Regions from separate parts of the Bradyrhizobium sp. 195 genome, predicted to be linked through region 3. Evidence: predicted binding sites of a transcription regulator. Region 3 holds the regulator's gene; each other region holds the start of a gene.
The links. Region 3 encodes PhoB, which activates phosphate uptake and scavenging genes when phosphate is short. Its sites were predicted from a motif close to TGTCATNNANCTGTCAT; they were not measured.
Positions count from the first base shown of each region.

Region 1: IVB26_RS18545 (DUF47 domain-containing protein) is a predicted target of PhoB. The motif match lies at 2,367-2,383, and genes of this name have one in related genera.
Region 2: IVB26_RS09105 (YdcH family protein) is a predicted target of PhoB. The motif match lies at 2,857-2,873, and genes of this name have one in related genera.

Region 1 covers NZ_CP082161.1:4,052,108-4,058,694, forward strand. Annotated here, with positions in the region: gene IVB26_RS18530 (ABC transporter substrate-binding protein) at 1-368, shown strand, start outside; gene IVB26_RS18535 (branched-chain amino acid ABC transporter permease) at 436-1,299, shown strand; gene IVB26_RS18540 (branched-chain amino acid ABC transporter permease) at 1,301-2,269, shown strand; gene IVB26_RS18545 (DUF47 domain-containing protein) at 2,425-3,069, shown strand; gene IVB26_RS18550 (inorganic phosphate transporter) at 3,085-4,092, shown strand; gene sugE (quaternary ammonium compound efflux SMR transporter SugE) at 4,085-4,399, opposite strand; gene IVB26_RS18560 (peptide chain release factor 3) at 4,555-6,177, shown strand; gene IVB26_RS18565 (hypothetical protein) at 6,429-6,587, shown strand, end outside.
Region 2 covers NZ_CP082161.1:1,966,479-1,973,065, reverse strand. Annotated here, with positions in the region: gene IVB26_RS09115 (sensor domain-containing protein) at 1-1,176, opposite strand, end outside; gene IVB26_RS09110 (NAD(P)/FAD-dependent oxidoreductase) at 1,379-2,482, shown strand; gene IVB26_RS09105 (YdcH family protein) at 2,591-2,770, opposite strand; gene IVB26_RS09100 (YdcH family protein) at 3,101-3,307, shown strand; gene IVB26_RS09095 (hypothetical protein) at 3,420-3,638, shown strand; gene IVB26_RS09090 (hypothetical protein) at 3,661-3,912, shown strand; gene IVB26_RS09085 (GGDEF domain-containing protein) at 3,972-4,610, opposite strand; gene IVB26_RS09080 (hypothetical protein) at 4,513-4,746, shown strand; gene purE (5-(carboxyamino)imidazole ribonucleotide mutase) at 4,839-5,327, shown strand; gene IVB26_RS09070 (5-(carboxyamino)imidazole ribonucleotide synthase) at 5,324-6,430, shown strand; gene aqpZ (aquaporin Z) at 6,525-6,587, opposite strand, start outside.
Region 3 covers NZ_CP082161.1:496,703-503,289, reverse strand. Annotated here, with positions in the region: gene IVB26_RS02245 (Hsp33 family molecular chaperone) at 1-784, opposite strand, end outside; gene argF (ornithine carbamoyltransferase) at 1,074-1,997, opposite strand; gene IVB26_RS02235 (aspartate aminotransferase family protein) at 1,997-3,205, opposite strand; gene IVB26_RS02230 (GcrA family cell cycle regulator) at 3,663-4,175, shown strand; gene phoB (phosphate regulon transcriptional regulator PhoB) at 4,416-5,123, opposite strand; gene phoU (phosphate signaling complex protein PhoU) at 5,147-5,863, opposite strand; gene pstB (phosphate ABC transporter ATP-binding protein PstB) at 5,875-6,587, opposite strand, start outside.

The DNA of each region.
Region 1 (6,587 bases), 3.6 Mb from region 3:
GAACGCGCGCCTTTGCCAAGCGCTTTTCCGAGCGCATGAAAAACAAGGCGATGCCTTCGATGGTGCAGGCCGGTGTCTATTCGGGGCTGATCCATTACTTCAAGGCGCTGGAGGCGATGGGCGGCAATCCGCATGACGGCGCCAAGGCGGTCGAGAAGATGAAGTCGATGCCGACCGACGATCAGCTGTTCGGTCAGGGCAGCATCCGGGTCGATGGCCGCAAGATTCACCCGGCCTACCTGTTCGAGGTCAAGAAGCCCTCGGAGTCGAAGGGGCCGTGGGACTACTACAAGCTGGTGGGCACCGTCCCCGCGGACCAGGCGTTCCGGCCGCTCTCCGAGAGCGTCTGTCCGCTGGTGAAGAAGTAACTCTCGTGGCCCGCCGCGCGGTCGTGCCGCCGGCGGGCTTTCATTTTGGTGGCGGAAGCTAATCCCGATGCAGGCTCTCTACGCACAGTTACTGGTGGGACTGATCAACGGCTCGTTCTACGCGCTGCTCAGTCTCGGGCTTGCCGTGATCTTCGGCATGCTCAACATCATCAATTTCGCCCATGGCGCGGTCTACATGATGGGCGCCTTCGTCGCCTATTTCCTCCTCAACCTCGGTGGCATCAACTATTGGTGGGCGCTGTTGCTGGCGCCCATCATCGTCGGCATCTTCGGCATGATCCTGGAACGGACCATGCTGCAATGGCTGACCGGGCTCGATCACCTCTACGGCCTGCTCCTGACCTTCGGCATCGCGCTGATCGTGCAGGGCGTGTTTCAGAACTATTTCGGCTCGTCCGGCCTGCCTTACGCCATTCCGGACCAGCTCAAGGGCGGCATGAATCTCGGCTTCATGTTCTTACCCGTCTATCGCGGCTGGGTGGTCGTGTTCTCGCTGGTGGTTTGTCTCGCCACCTGGTTCCTGATCGAGAAGACGCAGCTCGGCGCTTACCTGCGCGCCGCCACCGAAAATCCGACGCTGGTGCGCGCCTTCGGCATCAACGTGCCGCGCATGATCACGCTCACTTACGGCCTCGGCGTCGGCCTTGCGGCGCTCGCGGGCGTGCTCTCGGCGCCGATCAACCAGGTACGGCCGCTGATGGGCGCGGATCTCATCATCGTCGTGTTCGCGGTGGTCGTGATCGGCGGCATGGGATCGATCATGGGCTCCATCATCACCGGCTTCGCGCTCGGTGTGATCGAGGGTCTGACCAAGTATTTCTACCCCGAGGCCTCCAACACCGTCGTGTTCGTGTTGATGGTGTTAGTACTCTTGGTGAAGCCAACGGGATTGACGGGAAGGGCGGCCTGATATGACAACCCTGACGGACGACACGCTGCGGGTGACGCCTCGCGCCATGCGCGACGAGCTGATCGCGTTCACACTGATGGCGCTGCTGCTGGCGTCGGTGCCATTCACGGGAGTCTACCCGTTCTTCGTGATGCAGGCGCTGTGCTTCGCGCTGCTCGCCTGCGCCTTCAATCTGCTGGTCGGCTATGGCGGCCTGTTGTCATTCGGCCATGCGATGTTCCTGGGGACCGCCGGCTATTGCAGCGCGCATGCGCTGAAAGTGTGGGCGTTGCCGCCCGAACTCGGCATCCTCGTCGGCATCGCCGCGGCTTTCGTGCTCTCGATCATCACCGGCTTTATCTCGATCCGTCGCCAGGGCATCTATTTCTCGATGATCACGCTGGCGCTGTCACAGCTGCTGTACTTCATCTACCTCCAGGCCCCGTTTACCCATGGTGAGGACGGCATCCAGGGCATCCCGCAGGGACATATGTTCGGCATCTTAGATCTGTCCAAGCCGACGGTGCTCTATTACGTCGTGCTGGTCGGGTTCCTCGCCGGCTTCCTGCTGATCTTCCGCATCATCAACTCGCCTTTCGGCGAGGTGCTGAAGGCGATCCGCGAGAACGAGCCGCGGGCCATCTCGCTTGGCTACCGGACCGACCAGTACAAGTTCCTTGCCTTCGTGCTGTCGGGAACGCTGGCCGGTTTTGCCGGTGCGCTGAAGGTGTTCGTGGCGCAGAACGCCTCGCTCACCGACGTCCATTGGTCGATGTCAGGCGAAGTCGTGCTGATGACGCTGGTCGGTGGCCTCGGCACCGTCTCCGGCCCCGTGGTCGGCGCCTTCGTGATCATCGCCATGCAGCAATATCTCGCCGGCTTCGGCCAGTGGGTGACGGTGATCCAGGGCTCGATCTTCGTGGTCTGCGTGCTCACCTTCCGCCGCGGCGTCATCGGCGAAATCGCCCATTACTTCCGCCGATCCCTCTAAATGATTGATATCGCACCAATTCCATTGGTGCGACAATCCGGTGGATGATCCGGCTCCGCGGGCGTGAGATGACACGCGCGCGGATCGAAAATGGTCTATGACAGTTTCATGACGGCCCCTCGGGCCGGGCCATTTCCAACCGGTAGCCTATCCCCATGATGCGATGGTTTCGCGCTTTCCTGCCCAAGGAAGAACGGTTCTTCGACCTGTTCGACCGGCATGCCCAGACCGTGATCCAGGGTTCGATCGCGCTTCAGGGCATGCTGAACGGGGGCGAGGAGACGCCGGTCTATTGCCAGCGCGTCAACCAATTCGAGAACGACGCCGACAATATCACCCGTGAGGTGCTGACGGCGGTGCGCCGCACCTTCATCACCCCGTTCGACCGCGGCGACATCAAGAACCTGATCACGTCGCTGGACGACGCCATCGACCAGATGCAGCAGACGGCCAAGGCCGTGATGCTGTTCGAGGTCCGCAGCTTCGAGCCGCCGATGCGCGAGATCGGCGGGCTTCTGATCGACTGCGCCAATCTGGTCGGCCGTGCGCTGCCGCTGATGCAATCGATCGGCCCGAATGTGGCCATGCTGACCGCCATCACGGAGGAACTGGGCAAGCTCGAAGGCCGGGTCGACGATCTCCACGACATCGGGCTGAAGGAGCTGTTCCTCAAGCACCGCGACGGCAACGCGATGGACTTCATCGTCGGCGCGGAGATCTACGACCATCTCGAGAAGGTGGCCGATCGCTTCGACGACGTCGCGAACGAGATCAACAGCATCGTCATCGAGCAGGTTTAGGGCAGGGGCCGCGCCGTGGATGCCGCGTTGGGTCTTCCCGTCTTGGTCGGCTTGATCGCCGTCGCGCTGCTGTTCGACTTCCTGAACGGCCTGCATGACGCCGCCAATTCGATCGCGACCATCGTCTCGACCCGCGTGCTGCGGCCGCAATTCGCGGTATTCTGGGCCGCGTTCTTCAATTTCGTCGCCTTCATGGTGTTCGGGCTGCACGTCGCCCAGACCATCGGCACCGGCATCATCGATCCCGCGATCGTCGATGCCCAGGTGATTTTCGCGGCGCTCGTCGGCGCCATCGTCTGGAACCTCGTGACGTGGGCGCTCGGCATCCCGTCCTCGTCGTCGCACGCACTAATCGGCGGCCTCCTCGGCGGCGGCATGGCCAAGGCGGGGATCTCGGCCGCGGTATGGAGCGGATTGACCAAGACGGTGCTGGCGATCGTGTTGTCGCCGCTGGTCGGCTTTTTGCTCGCGATGGTTCTGGTGGCGATCGTGTCCTGGGCCTCGGTGCGCTCGACGCCATTCGCGGTCGACCGCGCCTTCCGTATTCTGCAATTTGCCTCCGCCTCGCTCTATTCGCTCGGCCATGGCGGCAACGACGCGCAGAAGACCATGGGCATCATCGCGGTGCTGCTGTACTCGCAGGGCCATCTCGGCAGCGAGTTCTCGGTGCCGTTCTGGGTGGTGCTGTCCTGCCAGGCGGCGATGGCGCTGGGCACGCTGATGGGTGGCTGGCGCATCGTCCGCACCATGGGCCTGCGCATCACGAAATTGACGCCGATGCAGGGCTTTTGCGCCGAGACCGGAGGCGCCGCGACCCTGTTCATGGCGACCTATCTCGGGGTTCCCGTCTCGACCACCCACACCATCACCGGTGCCATCGTCGGCGTCGGCGCCGCGCGCCGCGTCTCGGCGGTCCGCTGGAACGTCGCAAGCTCGATCGTCTACGCCTGGGTGATCACGATCCCGGCCTCGGCGATCGTCGCGGCGCTGACCTGGTGGGCGGTCAAGATCTTCGTCAAGTAACGAGCTTCAGCCCGACAATCCCGGCGACGATCAGGGCGATGCTGGCAAGGCGGAGGGCCGTGGCCGGCTCGCCGAGCAGGACGATGCCCAGCGTCGCGGTGCCGACGGCGCCAATGCCGGTCCAGACTGCATAAGCGGTTCCGACAGGGAGCGACTTGAGAGCAAGTCCGAGCAGGATGATGCTGCCGGCCATGGCCGCGAGCGTGACGACGGACGGAACAAGCCTGGTAAAGCCTTCGGTATATTTCAGGCCGATCGCCCAGATAATCTCGAGAAGACCGGCGACGAACAGGATGCTCCAGGCCATGACGACCCTCCATTCAAGGCAGGGTCGTCCCCGCGGCTATAGGCGATGAGCGGGAGGGCCGTCCCTCCCATGGGCGATATGGGGCTGGCCGGGGGGATCCGCAATCACCAAATGAGGCTTGATCAGGCCCAGTTTCCCTGCCACACGCTCCCGCCATGTCCGACATCGCCACCACCACCGCCGAATCGCCGGCCCGTTCCCCGCTTGCCGCTGAAGTGGCGCGGCGGCGCACCTTTGCGATCATCTCGCATCCGGACGCCGGCAAGACCACGCTGACCGAGAAGCTGCTGCTGTTCGGCGGCGCCATCAATCTCGCCGGCCAGGTCAAGGCCAAGGGCGAGCGGCGCAACACGCGGTCGGACTGGATGAAGATCGAGCGCGAGCGCGGCATCTCGGTCGTGACCTCGGTGATGACCTTCGAGTTCGAAGGGCTCGTGTTCAACCTCCTGGACACGCCGGGCCACGAGGACTTTTCGGAAGACACCTATCGTACGCTCACGGCGGTCGATTCCGCCGTGATGGTGATCGACGCCGCCAAGGGCATCGAGGCGCGCACCCGAAAGCTGTTCGAGGTGTGTCGCCTTCGGGATATTCCGATCATCACCTTCATCAACAAGATGGACCGCGAGAGCCGCGATGTGTTCGAGCTGCTCGACGAGATCGAGAAGACGCTGGCGCTCGACACCACGCCGATGACCTGGCCGGTCGGCCGCGGTCGCGACTTTCTCGGCACCTATGACGTCATCAATGGCGGCGTGCGTCTGCTCGAAGGCGGCGGCGCCAAGACCGGCGCGGCGCAGCAGATCGAGATCGCCGAGCTTGCCAAGCTCAACGCCAATCTCGACGCATCCGCGGTCAAGGACGAGCTCGAGCTCGTCACCGAAGCGTCAAAACCGTTCGAGCTCGACGCGTTCCGCGAAGGCCATCTGACGCCGGTCTATTTCGGCAGCGCGCTGCGCAATTTCGGCGTCGGCGACCTCCTTGAAGGTCTCGGCAAGTTCGCGCCCGAGCCGCGCGCGCAGGACAGCGACCAGCGCAAGGTCGAGGCCACCGATCCGCGCATGAGCGCCTTCGTGTTCAAGATCCAGGCCAACATGGATCCGAACCATCGCGACCGCATCGCGTTCGCGCGCCTCTGCTCGGGCAAGCTCAGCCGCGGCATGAAGGCCAAGCTCGTGCGCACCGGCAAGAGCATGCCGCTGTCGAGTCCGCAATTCTTCTTCGCGCAGGACCGCTCGGTCGCGGACGAGGCCTTTGCCGGCGACGTCGTCGGCATTCCCAATCACGGCACGCTGCGCATCGGCGACACGCTGACCGAGGGCGAGGATTTCAACTTCGTCGGCGTGCCAAGCTTCGCGCCGGAAATCGTCCGCCGCGTGCGCCTCACCGACGCGATGAAGGCGAAGAAGCTGAAGGAAGCGCTGCAGCAGATGTCGGAAGAGGGCGTCGTGCAGGTGTTCCGTCCGCGCGACGGTGCGCCGGCGCTGGTCGGTGTGGTCGGCGCGCTGCAGCTCGACGTGCTGAAGGCGCGGCTCGAGGCGGAATATTCGCTGCCGGTCGAGTTCGAGGTCAGCGAATTCCAGCTGGCGCGCTGGGTCTCCTCGGAGGACCGCAAGAAGCTCGATACCTTCCTCGCAGCCAACACGTCCAGCATCGCCGACGACGTCGACGGCGATCCCGTGTACCTGGCGAGGAACGAGTTCTATCTCGGCTACACCAAGGAGCGCGCCGAGGGCATCGAGTTCACCAACGTCAAGGACGTCAAGAAGAAGGGGTAGGATGGGCGTCCTCGGCTAGCGGATACGTTTTCCTCGCTCGCAGCCACACCAACGCCGTCATGCCCCGCTTGACCGGGGCATCCAGTACGCCGCGGCCTCTCGGCTCAACCACTGTCGTCTCTGGAATACTGGGTCGCCCGGTCAAGCCGGACGACGACAGTGTGCCCCAAGCGCGAGCCCGTGAACCGCGGTAGGCTTGATGTCGTTGGAGGCAACGCCAACATCAACTGATGACCTTGCGAGCTCGCATCATGTGGCGCGGCATTCTCATCCTTCTCCTGCTGGCGGTATCAATCGCTACCGCCGACACGCGACCCCGCCAGATCAATCCGATCCCATTCTCGCACGAGCCGTGCAGCGTGCTCGACGGCCGGCCCTGTACGCCGTCTTATTGCAGCCCGCTCGAGCCC
Region 2 (6,587 bases), 1.5 Mb from region 3:
GGCTTCCTTGGGGTTGAAGATGTCGGACGCGGTCAGGCCCGTGGCTTCCTCGCGCCGGCGGTTGAGGATCGTCTCAGCGCTGCGATTGGCGAGCAGATAGCGGCCGTCCTTGACCTGCTCGACGATCAGCGCCACCGGGATGTTGTCGACCACCAGATCGAGGAACTTCTTGGCGCTCTCCAGCTCCTTCGACAGGGAGCGGCGGTCTGTGATGTCCTCGAACACGAGCATCAGGAATTCGGGCTTGTTGTTCTCGTTGCGGACCACGATCCGGATCGAGGCGACCATGCGCCGCTCGCCGCCACGATCGACCTCGAATTCATTGCGGAATTGGCCATCCGGCGAATTGAGCGCCGCCCGGTCTGTTGCCTCGATGCGATCAGCCGAGACGGACGCGAACAGCTCGCGCGCATTCTTGCCGACGACATAATCGCGCGAGAACCCCCAGAACCGCTCATAGGCGCTGTTGGCGAAGATATAGCGGCCGTCCTCGATGTTCTTGGCGGCCACGCAGGCCGGCACGTTGTCGAGCACCGTTTCGAGGAACTGCTTGGTCGAGGCGAGCTGTCGCGACAGCCTGCGCTGCTCGCTGACGTCGAGATGCGTCGCCACCGAGCCGCCGTTCGGCAGCACGAAATATTTCGCCAGGATGGCGCGTCCGTCCGGCAGTTCGGTGATCAGGCCGTTGGTACTGGCCGCCTTCTCATAAAACTCATCGTCCGAGGCGACGCCGAGCACCCCGCGCGTGCGGCGCAGCTCGAGGAGCTCATGGCCGCTCATGTTGGCCCAGACGTCCGACCGCGTCAGGCCGTAGATCTCGAGATAGCGGTCGTTGCAGAAGATGACGCGTCGCTGCGCATCCGTCATCACCACGCCCTGATTGAGATTGTTCATGGCGGAGGAGACGAAGGCGTTGCGCCGCAGCTGCAAACGCCTGGTCCGGCGCAGCGAGGAATGGATCCACAGCACGATCGCGGCGAGGAACGCGCAGACGACGATGCCCGCGATCAGGACTTCCCAGACCACGTTGGGTTCCAGCTGGCCGAGATAGCTCGGCGCGGCAAAACTGTCCGACAGCGCAAAGGCGCGCGCGGGCGCAACCGTGCCGGCCAGGCACACAACGGCCTGCACAGCAATCGGAAGCGTGCTGCCCTCGTGCCAGTTCTTCTCAGCCATCAGCCACCCGCGATTTCAACGTCGGATTGTCTGGCTTCACGGGTTTGGATCGGGTAAACGCCTGTACGCACAACAGAAAAATGTGACGTGAAATACGGCAATTGCCCTGACATGATAAATTCTTCCTTAACGGAAAACGGCCCCGCACCATTAGTCCCAGGCCTGATGGCACCAGCGCTTCCAGCGGACATCCTGCACAGCCATGGATAGGGTCGATTGCGTCGTCATCGGAGCCGGCGTGGTCGGGCTCGCGGTGGCCCGAAAGCTCGCGCAGGCCGGGCGCGAGGTCATCGTGCTCGAGGAGGCCGAGGCGATCGGCACCATCACCTCCTCGCGGAACAGTGAGGTGATCCATGCCGGCATCTACTACCGCGCCGGGAGCTGGATGGCGCGCATGTGCGTCGACGGCAAGCACGCGCTCTACCGCTACTGTGCCGAGCGCGGCATCCCGCACAGGAATTGCGGCAAGCTGATCGTCGCGACGAGCCCGCAGGAGACCGAGAAACTGCAATCGATCAAGGCCCATGCCGAGGCCAATGGCGTGCTCGACATGCAGCTGCTCACGGGCGAGGCGGCCCGCACGCTCGAGCCGGCGCTCGCCTGCGACGCTGCGCTGCTGTCGCCGTCAACGGGCATCATCGACAGCCACGCCTACATGCTCTCGTTGCGCGGCGAAGCCGAGGCATCGGGCGCGGCCTTCGCGTTTCACACCCCGCTGATCCGCGCCAAGACGGCGAACGGCCTTATCGAAATCGAAGCCGGCGGCGAGGCGCCAATGACGCTGCAATGCAGCCTCCTCGTCAACGCCGCGGGACTCTCGGCGACGAATGTGGCACGCAACATCGACGGCATGCCGCTGGACCGTATTCCGCCGGCCTATCTCGCCAAGGGAAATTACTTCAGCTGCAATGCCAAGGCGCCGTTCTCGCACCTGATCTATCCGGTGCCCGAGCCCGGCGGGTTAGGGGTGCATCTCACTCTGGATATGGCAGGCCAAGCGCGCTTCGGCCCCGACGTCGAGTGGATCGAGACGATCAATTACGAGGTCGACCCGTCACGCGCCGAGCGCTTCTATCCGGCGATCCGCAAATACTGGCCGACACTGCCTGACGGCGCGTTGATGCCGAGCTATTCGGGCATCCGGCCGAAGATCGTGCCGCCTGCTGTCGCGACCCAGGACTTCCTGATGCAGGGCCCGCGCGATCACGGCGTCGCGGGCCTGGTCAATCTGTTCGGCATCGAATCGCCGGGACTGACGTCGTCGCTCGCGATCGCCGATCACGTCGCCGAGCTCGCACGCACTTAAACCGCGCAAACATCTTTGCACGGTGCGCACCCTGCTGCAGGGATGAGCGCAAAGGCTCTCATCCCTGCGGGATAAGGGTACGATCAACTCTACGCTGTTACGGGGTTACTAGTGGAGCGTGTCGCCTTGCCTGAGACGCTCGATCTGGTCCTTGACCATCAACTTCCGGCGCTTCAACTCAACAATTTGCAGGTCGTCTGTTGAAAGGTGCACGAGAGCTTCGTGCAATTCGTTTTCGAGAAGTTTGTGCTTCCGCTCCAATTCAACGAGATGTGCCTGAATTGTCATTCGAAACCTCCTCGGTAGGGTTGAACCTCAGGATTCGATCCGGACAACGAAGTCTACATCACCGATTCGTTCTGTCGATGAATATCCGTCATCACAGCTTCATTTTTGAAAATTCATATGTAACGAAGCGTGAGTAAAGGAACCGCGTGGGAAAAATCCATGATATCAATGCGCTTGCGTAGCGGCGCTGCGATCGGCGGAAATATGTCGCTGGAGATCGGCGAACGGTGCTCGCAGATCGCTTGCGATCACGCCGCGCAAGGACGATAATTTCCACAGGGCATCCACAGCCTTAAATCTCACGCCTATCGGTTTTCGGCCACCGCAGACATGACCAATGAAGACGAGCGTGAGCTCGAAGCCGAGCTCACCCGGTTGCAGCAGGAACACCGAGATCTCGATGCGGCGATCGATGCACTGCATCAATCGCCCGCCCCCGACCTGTTGCGGCTACAGCGGTTGAAGAAGCGCAAGCTGTTGTTGCGCGATCGCATCGCGTTCATCGAAGACCAGATTACCCCCGACATCATCGCCTGATCTGCGAGTCGGCTTTTCGTCGAGCAACATGAATCCGCTTGACTCCAAAAGAACAAAATAGGAACATTTGAGCATCAGGAAACGCCTACGACGACTGACAAGGACAACGCAGATGTCTGCAACCGCCCTTCTCGACAACAGCCATTATGAACAGGCCTGCGATCAGGCGATCGCGATGTGCGACGGCAATTTGCGAAGCACCATCAAGGCGCTGATCATGGCGAACGAATATCTGGAAGCCGAGCTGGAAGAATTGCAGGCGGCGATTTCCGCCGGCTGCATTCCGGACACCTCGTGTAGCAAGATGCGGAGCAAGAGCAGCGCCGCCTGAGTTTCAACATTGGAGCAACGCCATGTCGGACGTGACCTATTACGTTGCAATGCCCTTTTTGATCGATGCCGACGGCTCGCCTGTCGCAGGCGCAGCGGAAGAATGCCAGAGTTCGACGGCCGCGCTGCGGCGCGCCGAGCTCTTATCGCGGGGTGCAGGCCATATCGGCGCGGTCGCCTTCAGCCGCAGCGGGGATCCCATGACCGGCGAATTCGGCGACGCCACGCTGCTGCGCAAATTCGGCAACGTGCCCGAAGATCTCGCCACGCTGTAAGGTTTAACGTTTGAGCATGATCTCTTCGGAAAACCGTTCACACTTTCCCGGATCATGCTCTAGCTGCTGACCAGCCTGATCAGCGGCTCGTGCCGCCGGTGCGCCTTGCGCACATACATGGCGGCATCCGCCTCCTCCAGGGCGCGGCCCGCATCGGACTGCGCCCCCAGCAGCGCGACCCCGGCGGAGGCGCCCGCGGTCACCTGCTGGCCACGAAAGACAAAGGACAATTCGTCGACCGCCTGCTCAAAGGTGGCCGCCTTCGCCTTGGCGTCTGTCTCGCTGAGATTCCAGAGCAGCAGCGCGAACTCGTCGCCCCCGAGCCGGCCGACCACGTCGGAAGCACGGACCTGCCGCGTCAGCGTGGCGGCAATCGCCTTGAGCACCTCGTCGCCGGCGCCATGACCGAACGAATCGTTGATCGGCTTCAACCGATCGACGTCGAGCACGATCAGCGCCCCACTGGCGCGGTAGCGCTTCATGTAAGCGATGGCGCGCGCCAGCTCGCGCTCGAAGCCGCGCCGGTTGGGAATCTCGAGCAGGAAATCCGTGTCGGCCGCAGCTTCCAGTTCCGCGACCCGGCGCTGCGCCTCCTTGAGCTTGGTCCGCAAGCCCCGGATCGTTGCCCTGACGCTATCCTTGGCTCCATTATCGGCCGACGCGGCGGGCGCCGGCGGCCTCGCCGAACGCTTGGTCAGCCGCTTTGGGGCGGCTTTGGATCGGCCGGCGCTGGTCTTCCGGCCCTTTTTGGCCTTCGCAGCGCTCGCCCTTTTTGGTTTCTTCATGGGCATCCTGCTCAATGAAGGCTTGCGGGGATTCACCAAGACAGGATAGTGCATTCCGTTCTCCTTGCCACCGCCTTGCGAGCCGCCGGCCGGAACCGTTAATCTGGCCTATCCTTCTGTTTTTCGGGCACAATTAACGTCATGACCGCGCCGATCGCCATCATCATGGGAAGCCAGTCGGACTGGGACACGATGCGGCATGCCGCCGACACGCTTGCCGCGCTCGGCGTTGCCGCCGACACCCGTATCGTTTCGGCCCACCGCACCCCCGACCGGCTGTTTGCTTTCGCAAAGGGGGCCAAGGCTGCGGGTTACAAGGTCATCATCGCCGGCGCTGGAGGCGCAGCACATCTGCCCGGCATGGCGGCGGCGCTGACCGAACTGCCGGTGTTCGGCGTTCCCGTCGAATCCAAGACGCTGAAGGGCCTCGATTCGCTCTATTCGATCGTGCAGATGCCCGCCGGCATCCCGGTCGGCACCCTCGCCATCGGCAAGGCCGGCGCGATCAACGCCGCGCTGCTGGCAGCGTCCGTCCTGGCCTTGTCCGACCCGGCCTTGTCCAACCGCCTCGCCGCCTGGCGCAAGGCCCAGACCGAGTCAGTTGCCGAGCGCCCGGAGGACAAGGCGTGACCGACACCAGGCACGTGAAGCTGAAGCCCGGCGACACCATCGGAATCCTCGGCGGCGGACAATTGGGCCGGATGCTGGCCATGGCTGCGGCGCGGCTCGGCCTGCGCTGCCAGGTGTTCTCGCCCGATCCGGACTCGCCGGCCTTCGACGTCGTCTTGAACGCGACCTGCGCCGAATATGCCGACGTCGAAGCGCTCGAACTGTTCGCCAACGACGTCGACGTCATCACCTACGAATTCGAGAATGTGCCGGCCGCGGCCGCGATGGTGCTGGATGCGCGCCGCCCCGTGCTGCCCAACCGCAAGATTCTCGAGACCACCCAGGACCGGCTCGCCGAGAAGGATTTCGTCACCCGGCTCGGCATCGGTACGGCCGCTTACGCCGACGTCACCTCGGTGGCTTCGCTGCGCGAGGCGATCGTCCGGATCGGTCTTCCGGCGGTGTTGAAGACGCGCCGCTTCGGTTACGACGGCAAAGGCCAGGCCATCATCCGCGAGGGCGACGACATCGCCAAGGTGTGGACCAGCCTCGCCACCAAATCCGCGATCCTGGAAGCCTTCGTGCCATACGAGCGCGAGATTTCCGTAATCGCCGCGCGCGCGGCCACGGGCGAGGTCGAGTGTTTCGACGTCACCGAGAACGAGCACCGCGACCACATCCTGAAGATATCGCGCGCTCCCGCGCCGATCCCGGATTCGCTCGCCGAAGAGGCGCGCAGCATCGCCAGCAAGATCGCAAGCGCGCTCGACTATGTCGGCGTGCTCGCCGTCGAGATGTTCGTGCTCGCCAATGGCACCGGACCGAAGGTGCTGGTCAACGAGATCGCCCCGCGCGTGCACAATTCCGGGCACTGGACGCTCGATGGCGCATCCGTCTCGCAATTCGAGCAGCACATCCGCGCCATCGCCGGCTGGCCGCTCGGCAAGCCGGTGCGCCACGGCGAAATCGTCACCATGACCAACCTGATCGGCGACGAGATCAACGATCACGAAAACTGGCTGACCGTCCCCGGCGCCACGGTGCACATCTACGGCAAGGGCACGCCGCGCCCCGGCCGCAAGATGGGCCATGTCACCGAAGTCAGGCCGACGAAGAGCAAGTAGCGGGACCGCAGCATTCGCTGCGATCCCGCTCGGCGATTTTTGTTTGAGCGTTTTCTTGACGCGAACCGGTATCCACTTCGCTCGAAAACGCTCTCTACGCCGTCTTCGCGCCCGCGACGACGCCTGCCGGCTCCTCGCTGAGCCAGCGATAGATCAC
Region 3 (6,587 bases):
GCCGCTCGCCGGAGAGCTCGGGATCGATCAGCTCGACGTCTTCGACCGTCTCGATCAGCGAGCGCGCCTCGACCCAGGCGTCGTCTTCAGTGACGCTGTGCACCTCGATGCCCTCGGGGGCATCGCCGGGATGCAGATCGGCCTGCCGCGCGCGCTCCGGCGCCTTCGGCAGAAACTGCATCAGCATGCCTCCGGCGCGCCAGCGATGCTTGCCGCCGTCGTTCGAGCGCCACTCCTCGCCGACCGCGAGACGCACGCGCGTCGGGATCTGCTCGGAGCGCAGGAAATATTCGTGGGCGGCGTCTTCCAGGCTGCCGCCGTCGAGCGCGACGAGGCCCTGGTAACGGCTCATGTCGGGGCCCTGGTCGATGGTCATGGCGAGATGACCGCGGCCGAGCAGCGTGCCGGAATCCCTGGTATCGCCGAGACGCGCGGCATCGAAACGCGCATAGGCGCGCAGGCGGTCCGGCGCCATGTAGTCGACAACCATGAACGACACCGGGCCGTCGGTCTGGGCCTGCAGGATAAAGCGACCCTCGAATTTCAGCGCGGTGCCAAGCAGCGTCGTCAGCACGATGGCCTCGCCGAGCAGCTTGCCGACCGGCGCCGGGTAATCGTGCTTGGTCAGGATCTCGTCGAGCGCCGGGCCAAGCCGCACCAGCCGGCCACGCACGTCGAGCGCATCGACCTCGTAAGGCAGCACGGCATCATCGATCGGAACCGCCGATGGTGCGCGAACCGGGCCTTCGGGCCCGGTTTTCATGTCAGGGGATTGGAAAACCATGGCGCTTTATCTGGGGTCGGTGGGGGCGGAATGGAAGGGGGCGCGGAGTGGTGTGTTCCGTGCGAGTGAACCGTATCAAGCCACCGCAAACTCGATGTCGTCCCGGGGCGCGCGAAGCGCGAACCCGGGACCCATAACCACAGGATGACGTTGTAGCCGGCGATGACAACTTCGAGTCCTCGCCAAACGACGTCCTGCGGTTATGGGTCCCGGATCGGCGCGCCGCTGCGCGGCGCTTGTCCGGGACGACAGCGGAGAATGGGCCAGCGACGCAGCCCCACCACTGAGATCACTTCACCGCGTCAAAGCACCAGGCCAGAATGCCCTTCTGCGCGTGCAGGCGATTTTCGGCCTCGTCGAACACGACCGATTGCGGGCCGTCGATCACTTCATCAGTGACCTCCTCGCCGCGATGGGCGGGCAGGCAGTGCATGAACAGCGCGTCGGGCTTGGCCAGCGACATCAGCTTGCCGTTGACCTGGTAGGGCTTGAGCACGTTGTGGCGATGCTCGCCTTCCTTGTCGCCCATCGACACCCAGGTGTCGGTGACGACGCAATCGGCGCCGCGCACGGCGGCTTCCGGATCGGTGCCGAGCACGATCGATGCGCCGGTCGTCTTGATGAAGTCGCGCATCGCCTTTTTCGGCGCGAGCTCGGGCGGCGTTGCGACATTGAGCTGGAACTTGAAGCGCTCGGCGGCGTGCGCCCAGGACGCCAGCACGTTGTTGTCGTCGCCGGTCCAGGCCACCGTCTTGCCCTCGATCGGGCCGCGATGCTCCTCATAGGTCATGAGGTCGGCCATCACCTGGCAGGGATGCGAACGCCGCGTCAGGCCGTTGATGACCGGCACGGTGGCGTTGGCCGCAAGCTCCAGCAGCGCCTCGTGATTGAGGATGCGGATCATGATGGCGTCGACATAGCGCGACAGCACGCGCGCGGTGTCGGCGATGGTCTCGCCGCGACCGAGCTGCATCTCGGCGCCGGTGAGCATGATGGGCTCGCCGCCGAGCTGGCGCATGGCGACGTCGAACGACACCCGCGTCCGCGTCGAGGGACGCTCGAAGATCATCGCCAGCGTCTTGCCTTCGAGCGGCCTGACCGGCTGCTGCGCCTTCTGCTTCGCCTTCATGGCGGAGGATGCGGCGAGCATGCGCTTGAGCTCCGACAGCGGGAGTTCGTTGATGTCGAGGAAGTGTTTCGGCGACTTGCTCATCAGCTTGCCACCCGCTTGGTCAAACTGGACGAGATCGCAGCGCAGGCGCGCTCGAGCCTGATGACGCTGTCCTCGATCTCGGCCTCGGTGACGATCAGAGGCGGCAGGAAGCGCACGACATTGTCGCCCGCGCCGACGGTGAGCAGTTTCTCGCCGCGCAAGGCGGCCACGAGATCGCCCGACGGCACAACGGCCTTGATGCCGATCAGCAGGCCCTCGCCGCGGACTTCGCTGACGACATCGGGATGGCGGTCGATCACGGAGGCGAGCTTCTGCTTGAGCAGCAACGACATCTTCTGCACGTGGTCGAAGAAGCCGGGCTCGAGCATGACGTCGAGCACCGCATTGGCCGCCGAGATCGCCAGCGGATTGCCGCCGAAGGTCGAGCCGTGCGAACCGGGCCCCATGCCGGAAGCCGCATCCGCGGTCGCCAGCACCGCGCCGATCGGGAAGCCGCCGCCGAGCGCCTTCGCCAGCGACATCACGTCAGGTGTGACGCCGGTGCGCCTGTAAGCGAAGAGATCGCCGCTGCGGCCCATGCCGGTCTGCACCTCGTCGAATGCGAGCAGCAGGCCCTTCTCGTCGCAAAGCTGGCGCAGCGCCTTGAGGAAAGAAGGCGTCGCCGAGCGCACGCCGCCCTCGCCCTGGATCGGCTCGATCAGGATGCCGGCAGTGTCGGGGCCGATCGCTTTCTTCACGGCTTCGAGGTCACCATGCGGGACCTGGTCGAAACCGTCCATCGGCGGGCCAAAACCTTCGAGATATTTTGCAGAGCCGGTCGCCGCGAGCGTTGCCAGCGTACGGCCATGGAACGCGCCTTCGAAGGTGATGATGCGGTAGCGCTCGGGATGGCCCTTGGAGAAGTGATGATGGCGGACCAGCTTGATCACACCCTCCAGCGCTTCGGCGCCGGAATTGCAGAAGAACACGAAGTCCGCGAAGCTTTCATTGCACAGGCGCACGGCGAGCTTCTCGCCGTCCGGGCTCTGAAACAGGTTCGACATGTGCCAGAGCCTGGTCGCCTGCTCCTGCAGCGCCTTGATCAGATGCGGGTGGCAATGGCCGAGCGCATTCACAGCGACTCCCGAGGTGAAATCGAGATAGCGATCGCCATTGGTCGCGATCAGCCAGCAGCCTTCGCCGCGTTCGAAACCGAGGTCGGCCCTGGCGAAAACGGGGAGCAAATGCGGCGCTGCGCTGTTAGTCATGACGATCACTTGAATGTTGCGGACGGTGTGACGCGTGCATTGCGCAACGCACCATTGACCGGCCCGGAAAACGAAACGTGCCGCCTTTTAAGGGCGGCACGCAGGACTATCTTATGCTTGGCAAGACGGGTGTCAATGCCGCCCGGAAAGCCTCAGGAAACGCTGAATCCGTAGTCTTGCGGTGCCGATTTTGCGGGTTTTCACCACGGAACATGTGGAAGCGAGTCGGCGGACTCTTGCGCGGGAGTCACGCCATATTGTAGCGTTTGGATTGTCAGATACGACATCTCGTGCAGCGGTTCTGATCCCAAGAGTCCTCTTGTACCGGCGTAAACGTTCGGGCGTCAGTCACGCGCCCGGCGAGCCTTAAGGGATTCTGACGGCACGGGTTTTTGAAGGCTTAGGCATTCGCTGCAAGGCCCCAGGATGGCTGGCCGGCAGCGAGGGAAAGGGTGCAATGACGGTTTTGACCTGGTCCGATGATCGCGTCGAGCAGCTGAAAAAGCTCTGGGAGGCCGGACTTTCGGCCAGCCAGATCGCAGCAGAGCTCGGCAATGTGACCCGCAATGCCGTGATCGGCAAAGTGCACAGGCTCGGTCTGTCCGGCCGCGCCAAGAGCCCTTCGTCGGCAGCGCCCCGCCCGCGCAAGGCGCGTCCCGCGCAGCACATGATGCGCGTGACCCGCCCCATTGCGCGCGGCAACACCGCGCTGGCGCAGGCCTTCGAGGTCGAGGTGGAGGCAGAGCCTGTCACCTACGACAACGTGGTGCCGATGAGCCAGAGGTTGTCGCTGCTCGAGCTGAACGAGGCGACCTGCCACTGGCCGGTCGGCGATCCCTCGAGCCCGGATTTCTTCTTCTGCGGCGGCAAGGCGCTCTCCGGCCTGCCCTATTGCGCCCAGCACTCGCGCGTGGCGTATCAGCCCGCGGCGGACCGTCGTCGTGCACCGGCCAAGCCGGGCCCGCGGTAAGCTTGTTCTGAGATCAAGAGAGAGCCGTCATCTGATGATGGCTCAACAAACTCGATGTCGTCCCGGACAAGCGCGCCACAAGCGCGCGCAGATCCGGGACCCATAGCCACCGCAAGATGTGGTTACGGGGACTCGGAGTTACCTTTTCGCAAAAACAACCGCTGCCTGTGGTTATGGGTCCCGGATCGGCGCTTCGCTTGTCCGGGACGACACCGACGTTGTGGCAACAGCCCGCAAACCTTACGTCTGCTCAGCCTTCGCGAAGCGATCATCCAGCGCGTAGCCGGCGCCGCGGACGGTGCGGATCGGGTCCTGCTCGCGGCCGAGATTGAGCAGCTTGCGCAGGCGGCCGATATGGACGTCGACGGTGCGCTCGTCGATGTAGATGTCGCGGCCCCAGACGCTGTCGAGCAGCTGCTCGCGCGAGAACACGCGGCCGGGATGCTCCAGGAAGAACTCCAGCAGCCGATATTCGGTCGGGCCGAGATCAATCGGCCGGCCCGAGCGCGCGACGCGACGCTTGTCGCGATCGAGCTCGATATCGCCATAGGCGAGCACGGTGGCGAGCCGCTCGGGGCTGGCGCGCCTGAGCAGACCCTTCACGCGCGCCAAAAGCTCCGGCACCGAGAACGGCTTGACGATGTAGTCGTCGGCGCCGGTCGCAAGACCGCGTACGCGCTCGCTCTCCTCGCCGCGCGCGGTGAGCATGATGATCGGCAGCTGCTTGGTCTCGGGGCGGGTGCGCAGGCGGCGGCACAGCTCGATGCCTGACAGGCCCGGCAGCATCCAGTCGAGCACGATCAGGTCGGGAATGTGCTCCTTGAGGCGGGTGTCGGCGTCGTCGCCGCGCATGACCGTCTCGACGTCATAGCCGTCGCCCTCGAGGTTGTAGCGAAGAAGCTCGGTGAGAGCTTCCTCGTCCTCAACCACCATAATGCGTGCGCCCATGGTGTCGTCGCTCCTTGAGGTCTTCAGCTATTCGGGATCGTCGTGGCGAAGGTGGTCATGTCGCCCTTCGGCCGCTTGTCGGTGATCGCCTGGCCCTCGATCATGTAGAACACGGTCTCGGCGATGTTGGTGGCGTGGTCGCCGATCCGCTCGATGTTCTTGGCGCAGAACATCAGATGGATGCAGAACGAGATGTTGCGCGGATCCTCCATCATGTAGGTGAGGAGCTCGCGGAACAGCGAGGTGCAGATCGCGTCGACTTCCTCGTCGCCCTTCCACACCGCCATCGCCGCCGGCAGATCGTGCGCGGCATAGGCGTCCAGCACCGACTTGACCTGCTGCTGCACGAGGTCGGTCATGTGCTCCAGGCCGCGGAACAGCTTCAGCGGATGGAAGTCGGTCTCCAGCGCGGCGACGCGCTTGCCCATGTTCTTGGCGAGGTCGCCGATCCGCTCAAGGTCGGTCGCAACGCGCATGGCGCCGACGATCTCGCGCAGATCGACCGCCATCGGCTGGCGGCGGGCGATGGTGAGCACGGCGCGTTCCTCGATGCGCTTCTGCAGCGCGTCGAGCTCGGCGTCGATGGTGACGACGCGCTGGCCGAGCGCGACGTCGCGGCGGATCAGCGCGTCGACGGATTCGACGATCATGCGCTCGGCGATCCCGCCCATCTCGGCGACCAGGCGGGTGAGCTCCTGGAGGTCGGTGTCGAAAGCCTTGGCGGTATGTTCAGTACCCATGTTCCGTCTCCTCAGCCGAACCGGCCGGTGATGTAATCCTGCGTGCGCCGGTCGGTCGGCGACGTGAAGATCTTGCTGGTGTCGTCGAACTCGATCAGCTCGCCGAGATACATGAAGGCGGTCTTGTCGGAGACGCGCGCCGCCTGCTGCATGTTGTGGGTGACGATCGCGATCGTGTAGTTGTCGGACAGTTCCTGGATCAGCTCCTCGACCTTGGCGGTCGAGATCGGATCCAGTGCCGAGCAGGGCTCGTCGAACAGGATCACCTCGGGCCGCACCGCGACGGTGCGCGCGATGCAGAGGCGCTGCTGCTGACCGCCGGAGAGCGACAGGCCGGAGGCGTTGAGCTTGTCCTTGACCTCGTTCCACAGCGCGCCGCCACGCAGCGCCTTCTCGACGCGGTCGTCCATCTCGGACTTCGAGATCTTCTCGTAGAGGCGGATGCCGAAGGCGATGTTCTCGTAGATCGTCATCGGGAACGGCGTCGGCTTCTGGAACACCATGCCGACTCGGGCGCGCAGCAAATTGAGGTCCAGCCTGGCGTCGAGGATGTTGGTCTGGTCGAGCATCAGCTGGCCGGTGGCGCGCTGGCCCGGATAAAGATCATACATCCGGTTGAAGATGCGCAGCAGGGTCGACTTGCCGCAACCGGACGGGCCGATGAAGGCCGTGACACGGTGGGTGCCGAGCGCCAGATTGATGTTCTTCAGCGCATGGTGCTCAC